2 regions of the Stenotrophomonas sp. STEN147 genome follow, and region 1 is predicted to be linked to the other one. Evidence: riboswitches for the same ligand, from Rfam matches in the RefSeq annotation. Region 1 holds a riboswitch; the other holds the start of a gene.
What was found. A riboswitch is a leader RNA that binds a small molecule or an ion and turns the genes downstream of it on or off. The one in region 1 is predicted to bind glycine.
Positions count from the first base shown of each region.

Region 1 (7,906 bases):
CTTGATGCCTGGCAGGGCTGGCACAGCACCACGCGGAACATGCGTGGCGACTACCAGAAGTTCGTCAGCCTGGTGAACGAAGGCGCCAAGGGCATGGGCTTCACCGATGCCGGGCAGATGTGGCGCAGCGGCTATGACATGCCGCCGGAGCAGATCGGCCCGGAAACCGACCGCCTGTGGGAGCAGGTCAAGCCGATGTACGAGCAGCTGCACTGCTACGCGCGCGGCAAGCTGGACAAGACCTACGGCAAGGACAAGGCCGAGGTGGGTAATGGCCTGATCGCCGCGCACCTGCTGGGCAACATGTGGCAGCAGGACTGGTCCAACCTGTGGGACCAGCTGGAGCCCTATCCCGGTGCCGGAAGCCTGGACATCACCGCCGCACTGGAAAAGCAGTACCAGACCAACCTGAGTGCTGCGCTGGCCAAGGCCGGCAAGGATGCCAGCGTCGCGGGCCAGTACAGGGCCCAGCGCGAGGCCGAACTGCGTACCGCGAAACAGATGACCGAGCGCGCACAGGATTTCTACGTGTCGCTGGGCATGCCCTCGCTGCCGCAGTCGTACTGGGACAAGACCCAGTTCATCAAGCCTGACGACCGTGACGTGGTCTGCCACGCCAGCGCCTGGGACATGAACATGGAAGGCGATGTGCGCACCAAGATGTGCATCAAGCCGAACGAAGAGAACTTCACCACCATCTATCACGAGCTGGGCCACATCTACTACGACCTGGCCTACAACCCGTTGCCGCCCCTGTTCCAGGGCGGCGCCAACGATGGCTTCCACGAAGCAATCGGCGACACGATCGTGCTGGCGATGACGCCCAAGTACCTGAACTCGATCGGCCTGGTTGACGCACCGCAGGAAAGCCGTGAGGCCGTGATCAACGCGCAGATGCGCATGGCGCTGTCGGGCGTTTCATTCCTGCCCTTCGGCCTGATGATCGACCGCTGGCGCTGGGGCGTGTTCGATGGGTCGATCACCGCCGACAACTACAACAAGGCATGGTGGGATCTGAAGGCCAAGTACCAGGGCGTTGCCCCGGCCAGCACCCGCGGCGAGGAGTTCTTCGATCCGGGCGCGAAGTACCACGTGCCGGGCAATACGCCGTACACCCGCTACTTCCTTGCCCGCATCCTGCAGTTCCAGTTCTACAAGGGCCTGTGCGATGCGTCGGGTTACAAGGGCCCGCTGCACGAGTGCACGTTCTACGGCAACAAGGAAGCCGGCCAGAAGTACTGGGCGATGCTCAGCAAGGGCGCCAGCCAGCCGTGGCAGGCCACGCTGAAGGAGCTGACCGGCAGCGACAAGCTGGATGCCGGCCCGATGATCGAGTACTTCAGCCCGGTCAATGAGTGGCTCAAGCAGCAGAACGAAGGCCAGATGTGCGGCTGGCAGGCCAGCGCGGCACCGGCGGCGAAATGAGAAAAGGGGCGGATCCGCGAGGATCCGCCCCTTCCGTTCCGGTAGCGCCGGGCCATGCCCGGCGGCATTGATCGCACCGCTGCGCTCGCCGGACAGGGTCCGGCGCTGCCCACTACGGATCAGCTGTTCTTCTTCGCCGCCATCGCGGCGGCCAGCTCGGCCTTGTATTCCTCGAAGGTCTGGCCCTTCTCCCTGGCCTCGGCCTGCGCGGCATCGCGCAGCGCGTCGGAATACATCAGACGCACCGGCGTACCGTTGCGCTCGTGCAGTTCACCGGCCTGCATGATCAACGCCAGCACCTGCGCGGCACTCTCGCTATGGCCGGCGATACGGCCATCCATGCCCAGCACCCACTCGCCATCGCGGCGCACGACACCTGCCAGCAGCGTGCGCTGCGCATCGCGCAGTTCGGCATGCGGCTCCACCGGTGAAGCCTGGGCGGCGGCCTTGTTGGCAGCCTTCTCTTCCTGGCGGCGGCGCTGGTCGCGACGGGTCTTGGAGGTGGTGGACATGGGGGCGGCATCGCTACGGGGGGGCGCAAGGATAGCGCACCCCGGCCGTGGCGCCGCTTCACGGGTCGCCCGCCACCGCCCCTGCGGCCGGTCAGAGGTCCGTGACCACGGCCTGCACTGCGCGCTCACGGCGGTGTTCCCAGTACCAGAACGCAAACCCGGCGGCGAAGAAGCCGGCCTGCCCCAGCGCCAGATGCAGCGGGCTGGCACTGAGCAGGGGCGAGACGACACCGGCCACCACGGTGCTGATCATCAGCTGCGCGAAGGCCTGCAGCGACGAGGCCAGGCCGCGCTGGTGCGGATACATGTCGAGCACGGCCAGCGCCAGGATCGGGAAGATCAGCGCCATGCCCATGCCGCCCAGGAAAATGGGCAGTACCGCCCACGGCAGCGCGAACTCCGCCGCCAGCACCACGTAGCCGACGTTGAGCAGTGTCGACAGCGCGCACAGGGAGAAGCCGATGGTCACCTGCCGGGTCGGCGTGGTGTGCCCGGCCATGCGCCCGGACAGGAACGCGCCGGCCGTCATGCCACCGATGGTGGGAATGAACAGCCAGGCGAAATCGCCTTCGCCCAGATGCAGGTGCTGCATCACGAACACCGGCGCGGAAGCGATGTACAGGAAAATGCCGCCGAAGCCGATGCTGCCGGCCAGGGCCAGGCGCAGGAAACGCGGGTTGAAGCCGATGCGCACATAGTCACGCAGCAGTGCGCGCGGCGACAGTGGTACCCGCGCCTCCAGCGGATGCGTTTCCGGCAGGAAGCGCGCGGTGGCCACCAGCAGCACCAGCGAGAACACCACGAGGAACCAGAAGATCAGCGGCCAGCCGGCACCGCTGAGCAGAATCCAGCCACCGATGATCGGGGCGATGGCCGGCGCGATGCCGAACAGCATCGAGACCTGGCTCATCAACCGCTGGGCGTCATGGCCGTGGTACAGGTCACGGATCACCGCGCGGCCGACGATCATCCCCACGCCCGCCGACAGGCCCTGCAGCGCGCGGAACGCCAGCAGGGTCGGCAGGTCGGTGGACAGCGCGCAGCCGACCGAGGCCCCGGCAAATACCACCAGGCCGCCCAAAATCACCCGCTTGCGGCCCCAGGCATCGGACAGCGGCCCGTGCGCCAGGCTCATCAGGCCATAGAACAGCAGGTAGACGCTGATGGTCTGCTGGACGGCCACCTCATCCACCGCCAGGCGCTGGGCCAGCTGCGGGAAGGCCGGGAAAATGGTGTCGATGGAGAACGGGCCGAACATGGCCAGGCCCGCGAGCAGCAGGGCCATGCGACGGGTGGACGGAGCAGCAGCGGCGGTCATGTGAACGGTGTCCGGCAAGGCCATGCGCGGCACGCACGGCGGGCGCCGGTCCCGCTGCAGCAGGGACGGCGCCAGATGAATTCGGGTATCCGCCCATCATAGGCGGGGAATGCGCCCGATGCCATGCAGCACTGCACAAAACGCACGCCCGGGCCATCGGCCATTCAGGCGACGTGCCCCCCCCCGGGGCGGCCTCGGCAGCGGGCCATAACCGGCTATAATCGGCGGGCAACACGGTGGGAGAAGCGGAACACCGCTGCCGAAGGCGCAACGCCCGTAATCGCTCAGGCCCGATACCACCCGCAACACAACTCTGGAGAGACCGGTTCGATCCGGCGCCGAAGGGGCACGAAGCTGCGGCCAGCCGCGCTTCCAAACTCTCAGGCAAAAGGACAGAGGGGCGCCCCGCAGCCCGCCATCCGGCGGCTTGTGCCCGTGCGTGTGCCCTTTCCTGACGGATCCTTCGCCATGTCCCAGAACACCCCTTCCCTGCGTGAGCTCGAGCACCACAGTGCGTTCGTCGAGCGCCATATCGGCCCCAATGACGCCGAGATCGCGCAGATGCTCGACGTCGTCGGCCACGCGTCGCTGGATGCGATGACCGATGCCATCGTGCCGGCCAAGATCAAGTCGCCGGCAGCGCTGGCGCTGCCGGAGTCGATCACCGAAGTGGAGGCACTGGCGAAGATCCGCGCGATCGCCGACAAGAACACCGTGCTGCGCAGCTTCATCGGCCAGGGGTATTACGGCACCCACACGCCGAACGTGATCCTGCGCAACATCCTGGAAAACCCGGCCTGGTACACCGCCTACACCCCGTACCAGGCGGAGATCTCGCAGGGCCGCATGGAAGCGCTGATCAACTTCCAGACCCTGTGCGCCGACCTGACCGGCATGGAGATCGCCAACGCCTCGCTGCTGGACGAAGCCACCGCAGCGGCCGAAGCAATGACCCTGGCCAAGCGTTCGGCCAAGTCGAAGTCGGACACCTTCTTCGTGCACGATGCCGTGCACCCGCAGACCCTGGAGCTGCTGCGCACCCGCGCCGAGCCCATGGGCATCGTGCTGCGCGTCGGCACCCCGGCCGAAGCGCTGGAAGCGGACAGCTTCGGCGTGCTGCTGCAGTATCCGGATACGTTCGGCCAGGTGGCCGACTACCGCGCACTGGTCGAGGCCGTGCATGCACGCGGGGGCCTGGTCGCCGTGGCCACCGATCTGCTGGCGCTGACCCTGCTCGCCGCACCGGGCGAATGGGGCGCGGACATCGTGGTCGGCAACAGCCAGCGTTTCGGCGTGCCGTTCGGCTTCGGTGGCCCGCACGCGGCGTTCATGGCCTGCCGCGACGCCTACAAGCGCTCGATGCCCGGCCGCCTGATCGGCGTCTCGATCGATGCGCAGGGCAACCCGGCCTACCGCCTGACCCTGCAGACCCGCGAGCAGCATATCCGCCGCGAGAAGGCCACCTCCAACATCTGTACCGCACAGGTCCTGCTGGCGGTGATGGCCTCGATGTACGCCGTCTACCACGGTCCGGAAGGCCTGACCCGCATCGCCCGCCGCACGCACCGCCTGGCCGCGATCCTCGCCGCCGCACTGCGCAAGGCCGGCGTGCAGGTTGCTGGCGACTTCTTCGACACCCTGCACGTCACCGGCGTGCACGCCGATGAGATCCATGCCAAGGCGCGCGCCGCCGGCTACAACCTGCGCGCGATCGACAGCGACTCGGTCGGCATCAGCCTGGACGAGACCGCCACCCGCGCCGATGTGGTCGCGCTGGCCGCCGTCTTCGGTGCCGATGCCGATGTCGATGCACTGGATGCCAGCACCGCCGACGCGCTGCCGGCCGGGCTGCTGCGCCAGTCCGCGTTCCTGACCCATCCGGTGTTCAACACGCACCACAGCGAGCACGAACTGCTGCGCTACCTGCGTTCGCTGGCCGACAAGGACCTGGCGATGGACCGCACGATGATCCCGCTGGGCTCGTGCACCATGAAGCTCAACGCCACCGCCGAGATGATCCCGGTGACCTGGCCGGAGTTCTCGCAGATCCATCCGCTGGTGCCGGCCGACCAGGCACTGGGCTACAAGGAACTGATCGAGTCGCTGGAAGCGATGCTGGTCGAATGCACCGGCTACGATGCGGTCAGCCTGCAGCCGAACTCGGGTGCACAGGGCGAGTACGCCGGCCTGCTGGCGATCCGCGCCTACCACCGCTCGCGTGGTGAGGAGCATCGCGACATCTGCCTGATTCCGGATTCGGCCCACGGTACCAACCCGGCCTCGGCACAGATGTGCGGCATGAAGGTGGTGGTCACCAAGACCGATGCCAACGGCAATGTCGATGTCGAGGACATCCGCCTCAACGCCGAGAAGTACAGCGACCGCCTGGCCGCGATCATGATGACCTACCCGTCCACGCACGGCGTGTTCGAGGAGGAGGTGGTCGAGATCTGCGAGATCATCCACAAGCACGGCGGCCAGGTGTACACCGACGGTGCCAACATGAACGCCCTGGTCGGCGTGGCCAAGCCGGGCAAGTGGGGTTCGGACGTTTCCCACCTGAACCTGCACAAGACCTTCTGCATCCCGCACGGCGGCGGCGGCCCGGGCGTCGGCCCGTGCGCGGTCAAGGCGCACCTGGCCCCGTTCCTGCCGGGCAAGCTGGGTGACAACGGCCCCGTCGGCATGGTCAGCGCCGCCAGCTTCGGCAGCGCCTCGATCCTGCCGATCAGCTGGATGTACATCGCGATGATGGGCCGCGAGGGCCTGCGCAAGGCGACCCAGGTCGCGCAGCTCAATGCCAACTACATCGCCAAGCGCCTGGCGCCGCACTTCAGGACGCTGTACACCGGCCGCAATGGCCTGGTGGCGCATGAGTGCATCCTCGATGTGCGCCCGCTGGAGAAGAGCAGCGGCATCGGCGCCGAGGACGTGGCCAAGCGCCTGATCGACTTCGGCTTCCACGCGCCGACGCTGAGCTTCCCGGTGGCCGGCACGCTGATGGTCGAGCCCACCGAAAGCGAGTCGCTGCATGAGCTGGACCGCTTCATCGACGCCATGATCCAGATCCGCGAGGAAATCCGTGCGATCGAGGATGGACGCCTGGACCGCGAGGACAATCCGCTGAAGAACGCGCCGCACACCGCCACCGCGGTGACGGCCAGCGAGTGGACCCACGCCTATCCGCGCGAGCTGGCCGCCTTCCCGCTGCCCAGCCTGAAGCTGCAGAAGTACTGGCCGCCGGTGGCCCGCGTCGACAACGTCTACGGCGACAAGAACGTGATGTGCGCCTGCATCCCGGTCGACGCCTACAAGGATGATGAAGTCGAAGCGTGATTGACGGAACGGCCCGCGCAAGCGGGCCGTTTTCGTTTACGGTAGCGCCGGGCCATGCCCGGCGAGCGCAGCGGCTGAACCGATCACGGATCCGGCATCTGCCCCAGGCTCAACTGCCAGGACACACCGAACCGGTCCTGCACCCAGCCGTAGCGGTTGCTGAAATCGTAGTCGCCCACCGGCATCAGCCAGTGCCCGCCCTCGCCCAGCACGCGCGCCGCGCGCTCGAACTGTTCGGCGCCACCGCACTCGACGAACAGCGAGATCGACGGACTGAAGGTGAAGTCGTGCACATCCAGGCTGTCGAAGCACAGATAGTTGGTGCCGCCGAGCATGAAGGTCGCCTGCCGCACCTGGCCGGGTACTCCCGCCCCTGCGCCGTCGGGATGGCGTTGCAGGGCAAGCAGCCGGAAATCGGCGAACGCCTCGGCGTACAGGGCCAGGGCCGCCTCGGCCTGGCCGGTGAACATCAGGAACGGACGACTGCGCAACATGGGGTGCTCCAGTTCAGCGGGCCGATGACGGCCCCGCGAACAGGATGGCACGCAGGATGTATGCCCGCTGTAGAGCCGAGCCCACGCTCGGCAGTACGGGATCAGGCCTCGCGCATGCGGCGCGCGATGGCACTGCCGGCCGCGATCGTGGCGGTCAGGGCCACCATCGACAGGAACTGCAGGCGCGTATGCGCCTCGCTCAGCAGCAGGCCGAAGATCAGTGCCAGGATCGCCAGGGCGCAGCAGGTCAGCCACGGAAAACCGGCCATGCGGAACGGCAGGCGCGAGCCGAGGCGGTCCGCACGGCGGCGCAGCACCAGTTGGGAGAGCAGCGACAGCGTCCACACCAGCAGGCAGGTCGAGCCGACGATGTTCAGCAGCACCGGCAGCACCTTGTCCGGGAACAGCAGTTCCATCACCGTCGCGGCAAAGCCGAACAGCACGCTGGCCAGAACGGCGATCACCGGCACCTGCCGCGGGTCGGTCCAGCCGAGCACGGCCGGTGCCTCGCGGCGCTGCGCCAGCGAATACATCATCCGCGACGCGCCGTAGAGGTTGGCGTTGAGGGCCGACAGCAGGGCGATCACTGCGATCAGCGTGATGGCCGTGCCCGCCCCCGGGATGCGGGCCGCATCCAGCACCGCAGCGAACGGCGACTTCAGCGCTTCGCTGGTCCACGGCACCACCGCGATGATCACGCTCAGCGAGCCGATGTAGAACACCAGGATGCGCCAGGCCACGGTGCGGATGGCGCGGGCGATGCTGCGCTCGGGATCCTCGGTCTCGGCCGCGGCAACGGCCACGATCTCGGTGCCGCCGAA
Region 1 covers NZ_JBRRCG010000021.1:53,586-61,491, reverse strand. The annotation lists gene ACVOKU_RS16780 (M2 family metallopeptidase) at 1-1,425, shown strand, start outside; gene ACVOKU_RS16775 (hypothetical protein) at 1,545-1,937, opposite strand; gene ACVOKU_RS16770 (multidrug effflux MFS transporter) at 2,029-3,255, opposite strand; glycine riboswitch at 3,559-3,661, shown strand; gene gcvP (aminomethyl-transferring glycine dehydrogenase) at 3,724-6,591, shown strand; gene ACVOKU_RS16760 (VOC family protein) at 6,675-7,085, opposite strand; gene ACVOKU_RS16755 (amino acid permease) at 7,187-7,906, opposite strand, start outside.

Region 2 (7,906 bases), on a different contig from region 1:
AGCGTCGGGAACTGGCTGGCGGTGGTGATCGGCAGCTGCGGCCGCACCAGCTCCCGGCGCATCGATGCCGACAGCCCCTGGCCACTGACATAGCCGGCCGCGAAATTGCCCATGTCGGCGATGGTCGTGTCCATCGAACCGGCGGCACGCACGCGGCTGCGTTCATCGTGCGGTTCCGTCGTGCCTTCGGCGGTCCAGCCGTCGGCCAGATTCGTGGCGAAATCCTCGCGCCACATCATGCTGGTGCGGGGCATGCCGAAGCGGTCGAATACGCGCTGCTGCATGAGCGTACCCACGTCCTGGCCCAGCCCGCGCTCCAGCACGAACTGCAGCAGGATCAGGCCTTCGCCGGAATAGCCATAGCGGCTGCCCGGATCGAAGTGGAATTTCAGTTTTCCGTCCGGCTCCAGGAATGCAAAATTGGCAAAGCCGCTGGCATGGTTGAGCAGCAGGCGCGGGGTCAGCCGGCGCCAACGTTCGTCGCCGGCCAGCACGGTGTAATCGGCGTACTTCTTCGGCTCGGCCGGATAGTCCGGCAGCGGTCTGTCCAGGGCGCTGGCGATGCTGGCATCCAGATCGATCACCTTGTCCTGTGCCAGCTGCGCGATCAGGTGGCCGAAGGCCATCTTGGTCAGCGATGCCGCATACATCACCGTGTCGGTCTGCAGCGGTTCGCCGGCAGCGTTGCGCTCGCCATAGGCGGCAACGTGCACGACCTTGCCACCGTCGACGACGGCCACTGCCATCCCGCGGGCGTGAGCCACCTGCATCAGGCGCTTGGCCTCGGCATCGATCCGGGCCGGGGAGGGCACGGGAGGGGGAGCGGCCATTACGGCGGCGGGGAACAGCGTCAGCAACAGCAGGACGGCACGGCGCATGCGTGGAACTCCTGGCGGGACGTGGCGCGATGCTACCGCAGCTTCGGCTGCTTTCAGCCCCCTGCGCGAGGAGTGTGCCCGGCCAGGCCCGGCGGCAGGCCCCGTAGATGTTGCGTTCCATCCCGTCATGAATATGATTAGGCACCTAAACATATTGGAAATCACCGTGCTTGAGGCAAAACATGGCGCCCTTCTGGATGAGGCCCGGCGACGTGGCCACGCCAATGTCGCCCTGCTGCATCTGTGCTTCCAGCTGCTGTCGCTGTCCTCGGCGATCGATCGCGACTGCGCCAGCCGGCTGGCGCCGTACGGGCTCAGTGAAGGCCGCTTCATCGTGCTGTTCCTGCTGCACGGTGCCGGTGGCACACTGCCGCCGCATGCGCTGGCCGAGCGTGCCGGCGTCACCCGCGCCACCATCAGCGGGCTGCTCGATGGCCTGCAGCGCGAAGGTCTGCTGCAGCGGCGCAGCGATGCGGACGATGGCCGTCGTCTGCAGATCGTGCTGACCGCGCAGGGCAAGCGCCTGGCCGAAGACCTCTTCAATCAGCACACGCAGTGGATCGCGGGCCTGTTCAATGGCCTGGACACTGCCGAGCAGGTGCAGCTCTCACAGCTGCTGGCCAAGGTGTGGCAGCACACCGGCGGCGGACGGAAGGACCTGCAGTGAGCGCAGCGATCAGCCCGGCGCGAAAGCATCAACTGGATACCGGGGCAGCCGCCAGCACGCATCTGGCGGAATGCCTGGCCGTGGATTTCGCGGTGTTGCTGCAGACCGTTGCGGTGCTGCCGGAGACTGCCATTCAATGCATGCGCGATGCTGCCAGCAAAGGCATTACCCAGCGCATGGTTCTGGCGGCAACGCTGTTGCGTGAGGCCAGCCAGGGTGATCCTGCACAGTGGCAGTCGCATGCATCCGACACCGTGCGCGGCTGGGCCTGCTACCTGATCGGTGGCGATGCCACCGCCTCCCTGCCGGTGAAGCTGGAGAAGATGCGCCCGTTGGCCGATGATCCGCATTTCGGCGTGCGCGAATGGGCGTGGCTGGCGCTGCGCACCGACATCGTTGCCGGGCCACTGCTGGCGCTTGAATGCCTGCAGCCGTGGACGCAGGAACCGTCCGCCCATCTGCGCCGGTTTGCCTGTGAAGCACTGCGTCCCCGTGGCGTCTGGGCGGCGCACATCGCTCTTTTCAAGCAGCATCCCGAACACGCGCATTCGCTGCTGGAGGCACTGGCGGATGATCCCGAACGCTATGTGCAGGACTCCGTCGGCAACTGGCTCAACGATGCCGGGAAGACCCAGCCGCAGTGGCTGCGTGACCTGTGCACACGCTGGCAACGCGAGCGCGACAGCCCTGCCAACGCCTACATCCGCAGGCGCGCACTGCGTTCACTGTGATCCGGCGGGTGCCGGCCCATGACCGGGCCATCGGGCCCGGTCACATTGCGCGGACGCGGCTAGTGGGGCTGCAGGCGTTCGGCCGCATGCGTGGCCAGCCCCAGGGATGCCAGCATCAACCCTTCCATCACCCGGTCGCTCACGTGATGTTCGGGCGCGGCATTCTGGCGGCAGCGTTCGGCGGCCAGCAGCACCTCCTGCACGATGCGCAGGCCGGCCAGTGCGCCATCGGCATCGGCCAGCATCATGCGTCGGCCGTTCGCTGGATGGCGCTCGGGCCAGGGTTGGCCATCGGCGGCCGCACCGCTGCCGATGCGTTGCAGGTGGGCGACCAGACTGTTGGGATCGAACGGCGCCTGATCGGCATTGGCCGGATCGGGGTGGGCACCGGGGAAGGGAACGTGTGGTGTGTTCATGGCGTGTGCTCCGTACAGGACAGACGACACCGCCACCGGAAGAGGTGGCGGACGGTACGTGGCGGCAAAGACCGGGAGATGCTGATACCGGCGGGCGCAAGCGCCCCCACGCACCGCCCGCCATGGAACGCGGACGGATTGCCAGCCGGCGCCGCGCAAGGCGACGCCGGCTGACAAGCGTAAACAACATCTCCTCGGGCTTTGCCGACCCGGCCACCCTTTTCCGGTGGCAAACCATCTTGAGCACATGTCCGCGTGGAATGCCAAGGCAGTACGCGACACGTCATGAACGCGGCGGAAGTATCGCATATGCCGTTGCCCGTATAACCGCGCATCGATCGCCTGCACGCCCCTTCCGGGCCGAAGGGTGGGAAGCCTGGAAGGAAGATCTCAACGCGGTGGCACCATCGGTCCAGTCGCGACACGATCGATCCGCACACCGGCACATGCGCTGGTGCGCCAGACGCGGTAAACAGTGCATTGCCCACGTCCACCCGCAGGGGAGTCGATCATGCAGAGCACGCTCCAGGTCACGCTGTTCGGCCCTCCCGGCGAGACTCCGGCGTTGCAGTTGCCGGATGTGGACGGGCCCTCGGTGGCGATACCGGAATCGACCCTGCGGCGGCTGGTCTCCGATCTCTACACGGCGCGGTCCCTGCTCAACCCCGAGCAGCTGGAGGAGGCGAGGCGGGAGCTGGACCAGGTGCTGGAGCGCTGGGCCGATATCCACGAGGGCCTGCTGCTGGACGTGGAAGTGCATGGCAGTCGCTAGATCGCCGTGCTGCTGAACCGCTTCCCCAGTTGCGGATGAAACATTTTGTGCTGCGCAGAAGCTGTGCTATCAATACATCCCATGAACGCAGCCGCTACCCGCTTTTACTGGTATTACTTTCCGAAGCCACTGGCGGAGGAAGGACTGCGCTCACCCTGAAGAAAGCTTCAGACGCATTCCCGAAAGCCGCCAGCGAACCTGGCGGCTTTTTTCATGCCGCCTCGCTGGGGACCCCCAACGTACCGGAGACCTCCCCCATGCCCCCCCATACCGACGACCTGCGCATCCGCACCATCGAACCGCTCGCACCGCCTGCCCAGCTGCTGGCGATGCTGCCGTGTGACGATGAAGCCTCCGACACCGTCAGTGCTTCGCGCGCGGCCCTGCACCAGATCCTGCATGGCCGCGACGATCGCCTGGCGGTCGTGGTCGGCCCGTGTTCGATCCACGATCCCAATGCGGCCATCGAGTACGCACAGCGCTTGAAGCCTCTGCGCGACGCGCTGGCCGGCGAGCTGGAGATCGTCATGCGCGTGTACTTCGAGAAGCCGCGCACCACGGTGGGCTGGAAGGGCCTGATCAACGATCCTGACCTGGACGGCAGCTTCCGGATCGACAAGGGCCTGCGCATTGCCCGCGGCCTGCTGCGCGACATCAACAAGCTGGGCCTGCCGGCCGGCGTTGAATTCCTCGACGTGATCTCGCCGCAGTACATCGCCGACCTGGTGGCATGGGGCGCGATCGGCGCACGCACCACCGAAAGCCAGGTGCACCGCGAACTGGCCTCCGGCCTGTCGTGCCCGGTGGGCTTCAAGAACGGCACCGATGGCAACGTCAAGATCGCGGCCGACGCGGTCGGCGCGGCCTCCAACCCGCATCACTTCCTGTCGGTGACCAAGCAGGGCGGTACCGCCATCGTTTCGACCACCGGCAACCCGGATTGCCATGTGATCCTGCGCGGCGGCAAGCAGCCGAACTACGACGCGGCCAGCGTGGCCGACGCCTGCCAGGCACTGGCCAAGGCCAGGCTGCCAACGCGGCTGATGATCGATGCCAGCCATGCCAACAGCCTGAAAAACCCGGAAAACCAGCCGAAGGTGATCGAAGACATCGCCGTTCAGTTGGAAGACGGCGAACAGCGCATCGTGGGTGTGATGATCGAGAGCCATCTGGTGGGAGGCCGGCAGGAACTGGTGGAAGGCCAGCCGCTGGTCTACGGGCAGAGCATCACCGATGGCTGCATCGACTGGGACACCACGGTGACGGTGCTAGAGCGACTGGCCGCGGCCGTGCGCGCCCGTCGCGAAGTGACAGTGTCAGAAGCCGCCTGAGCGCGGCATGTGTGTGGATGGCGGCCAGCGCCTGCGGGGGTGCGGCCGCGATCAGGGCCGGTCGGAGTTGGAGACCGGCCCGTCCGCACCGGCGATGCGCCTGGCGCTGCGCATGAGCGACAGCGCCAGGTCCATCGCCGGGGTGGTGCAGGGCACGAAGGGGAGCGCCGGGCCATGCCCGGCGAACACGCCATCGTTCAATGCACTTCGTCGTGATACACGAACTTCGGCATTTCCCAGCGGTAATGGATCGCCAGCAGGCGCAGGGCGAAGCCGCCCGCCAGGCAGCACAGGATGGCCGTGGCATCGGACACGTTCCAGTGCAGCAGCAGCAGATAGGCGGCGCCGGTCAGCAGCGCGATGATCGCGTACAGCTCCTTCTGGAAGATGAGCGGCACCTCGTTGCAGAGGATGTCGCGCAGCACGCCGCCGAACGCGCCGGTCAGCATGCCGGCGATCAGCACGATCGGCGTGGCATGACCGGCCTCGCGTGCGATCGAGCAGCCGATCAGGGTGAAGGCGATCAGGCCCAGGCCGTCGAGCACCAGGAAGGTGCGGCGGAAGTGGTGCATCCAGCGTGCGACCCAGGTGGCGATCAGCGCCGCGCACACGGTGAAGCCGAGGTACTCGGGATGTTTGACCCAGCCCAGCGGATAGTGGCCAAGCAGGATGTCGCGCAGTGAACCACCGCCGAGTGCGGTAACGCAGGCGATCATGACCACGCCGAACAGATCCATGCGGCGGCGTCCCGCGGACAGTGCGCCGGTCATGGCTTCGGCGGAAATGGCGATCAGGTAGATGATGGACAGCAACATGGAACAGGCTCCGGACGCGGTGGGGCCGGCCATGCGCGGACGCCGCCATTGCCTGCGCAATGACGGGATGACGATGACCGGTGCCGCTCCCGCTGTCCTTTTGCCTGAGAGTTCAGCGGCGTAGGCCGCGTGCCCCTTCGGCGGATCGTACCGGGCATGCCCGGTGACCTCTCTCCAGCTCGGCGAGTCGAATGCATGGTTGGTGGGATTCCAGCCCACCGGCCTGAGCGATCATGGGAGCCTGCGCCTTCGGCGGGCGCCAGCGCGGCGCCTCTCTCCTGCATTCGCGGGCAGTATATCCGCTGCGGTGCAGCACGGCATAATCCCGGCATGGCCCCCTCCCGCCGCCCGTGGTTCCTGTACCTGCTCGAATGCCACGATGGCAGCTACTACGCTGGCATCAGCACCGACGTGGACGCGCGTTTCGCCGCCCATCGCGCCGGCACCGGGGCGCGCTACACCCGGGCCCGCCCGCCGCTGCGCATCCTGGCCGTGCGTGAGTACCCGGACCGCGCCGCGGCTTCGCGCGCCGAGTGGCAGCTCAAACAGCTGCCGCGCGAGCGCAAGCTGGCGTGGCTGCAGGCATTGGATTCCGCATCTTTGTAGTGCCGTGCCCAACGTGGGGTCAGACCCCTTTCCGCAGGAAGGGGATCCGACCCCGTTGCAGACCTGCGCTACCGTTTCGGCCGGCGGTCATCCTGGTCATCGCCGAAGATGATGCGTGCGCTGCGCTGGTAGCTCCAGTACGCCACCGCCCAGTTCAGCAGCACCACGATGCGGTTGCGGAAGCCGATCAGGAAGAACACGTGCGCGGCCAGCCAGAACCACCAGGCCAGCACGCCCGACAGCTGCAGGCGCCCCAGGTGCACGATGGCGGCCATGCGGCCGATGGTGGCCAGGTTGCCGTAGTCCGCGTACTTGAAGGGCCCGGGCTCCGGCCTGCCGTGCAGGCGCGCGCGGATGACCTCGGCCACGTACTTGCCCATCTGCTTGGCCGCGGGCGCTACGCCGGGCACGGGCTTGCCATTGGCTTGGTTCACGGCGGCCAGATCGCCGGCCACGAACAGTTCCGGATGCCCGGGCAGGGTCAGGTCCGGCTGCACCTGCACGCGCCCGGCACGGTCCAGTGGCACGTCCAGCGTGCGCGCCAGCGGCGAGGCGGCCACGCCGGCCGCCCACACCACGGTGCGCGCCGGCACGAACTGGTCACCCAGCGTGAAGCCCTGGCTGTCGATGTTGCTCACCGGGGTTCCGGTCAGCACTTCCACACCCAGCTTTTCCAGCTGCCGGCGCGCCTTCAGCGAGAGCACTTCCGGGAACGAGGACAGCACGCGTGGACCGGCTTCCACCAGGCGCACCTTGGCGCTGGCCGGATCGATGTGGCGGAATTCATTGCGCAGCGTATGGCGCGCAATCTCGGCCAGGGTGCCCGCCAGTTCGACGCCGGTCGGGCCGCCGCCGACGACGGCAAAGCTGAGCCATGCCGCCTTCCTGGCCGGGTCCGGTTCGGCTTCGGCGCGCTCGAACGCCAGCAGCAGCTTGCGGCGCAGGGCAATGGCATCGTCGAGGGTTTTCAGGCCGGGCGCATCATCGGCCCACTGGTCGTTGCCGAAGTAGGCGTGAGTGGCGCCGGTAGCCAGCAGCAGGCTGTCGTAGTCCAGCGTGCTGCCGTCGGCCAGCCGCACCTGGCGGAGCTGCCTGTCGATGACCACGACCTCACCGAGCCGCACTTCCACGTTGCGCTGGTGGCCGAGGATGTGGCGCAGCGGTGCGGCGATGTCCGGCGCTGACAGGCCTGCAGTGGCGACCTGGTACAGCAGCGGCTGGAACAGGTGATGGTTGCGGCGGTCGACCAGGGTGATGCGGATGCGTTCGCGTGCCAGCGCACGGGTGGCCCAGAGGCCGGCAAAACCGCCGCCGACAACGACCAGGTGGGGAACGCGCTCACGACTCATCGACTCACTCCAGGGGGCATGGGGAACCGTCCGGCATCTTCGCACGGCGGCGGCCTGTCACGTCAGCGTGCGCGCGGATCGGCGATACTCGGATTCAGGCAACCGCCAGCGAGAGGCCCATGAGCGAACCGGAAAAGCGCATCGCCCTGTTGATCGATGCCGACAACGCGCCCGCATCGAAGATCGACGAAGTGCTGGCGGAGGTGGCCCGCTACGGCGTGGCCAATGTCCGCCGTGCCTACGGCAACTGGAAGAGCCCACGGCTGAAAGGCTGGGAGGCGGTGCTGCACGAGTACGCGATCCGGCCCATCCAGCAGTTCGCCTACAGCAAGGGCAAGAAC
Region 2 covers NZ_JBRRCG010000007.1:89,747-97,652, reverse strand. The annotation lists gene ACVOKU_RS09515 (serine hydrolase domain-containing protein) at 1-878, opposite strand, end outside; gene ACVOKU_RS09510 (MarR family winged helix-turn-helix transcriptional regulator) at 1,045-1,545, shown strand; gene ACVOKU_RS09505 (DNA alkylation repair protein) at 1,542-2,276, shown strand; gene ACVOKU_RS09500 (hypothetical protein) at 2,336-2,692, opposite strand; gene ACVOKU_RS09495 (hypothetical protein) at 3,204-3,464, shown strand; gene ACVOKU_RS09490 (3-deoxy-7-phosphoheptulonate synthase) at 3,722-4,795, shown strand; gene ACVOKU_RS09485 (hypothetical protein) at 4,847-4,996, opposite strand; gene ACVOKU_RS09480 (trimeric intracellular cation channel family protein) at 4,993-5,610, opposite strand; glycine riboswitch at 5,693-5,798, opposite strand; glycine riboswitch at 5,812-5,901, opposite strand; gene ACVOKU_RS09475 (GIY-YIG nuclease family protein) at 5,941-6,216, shown strand; gene ACVOKU_RS09470 (NAD(P)/FAD-dependent oxidoreductase) at 6,285-7,565, opposite strand; gene ACVOKU_RS09465 (NYN domain-containing protein) at 7,685-7,906, shown strand, end outside.
Region 2: another riboswitch for glycine. It lies ahead of ACVOKU_RS09480 (trimeric intracellular cation channel family protein); the one in region 1 lies ahead of gcvP (aminomethyl-transferring glycine dehydrogenase).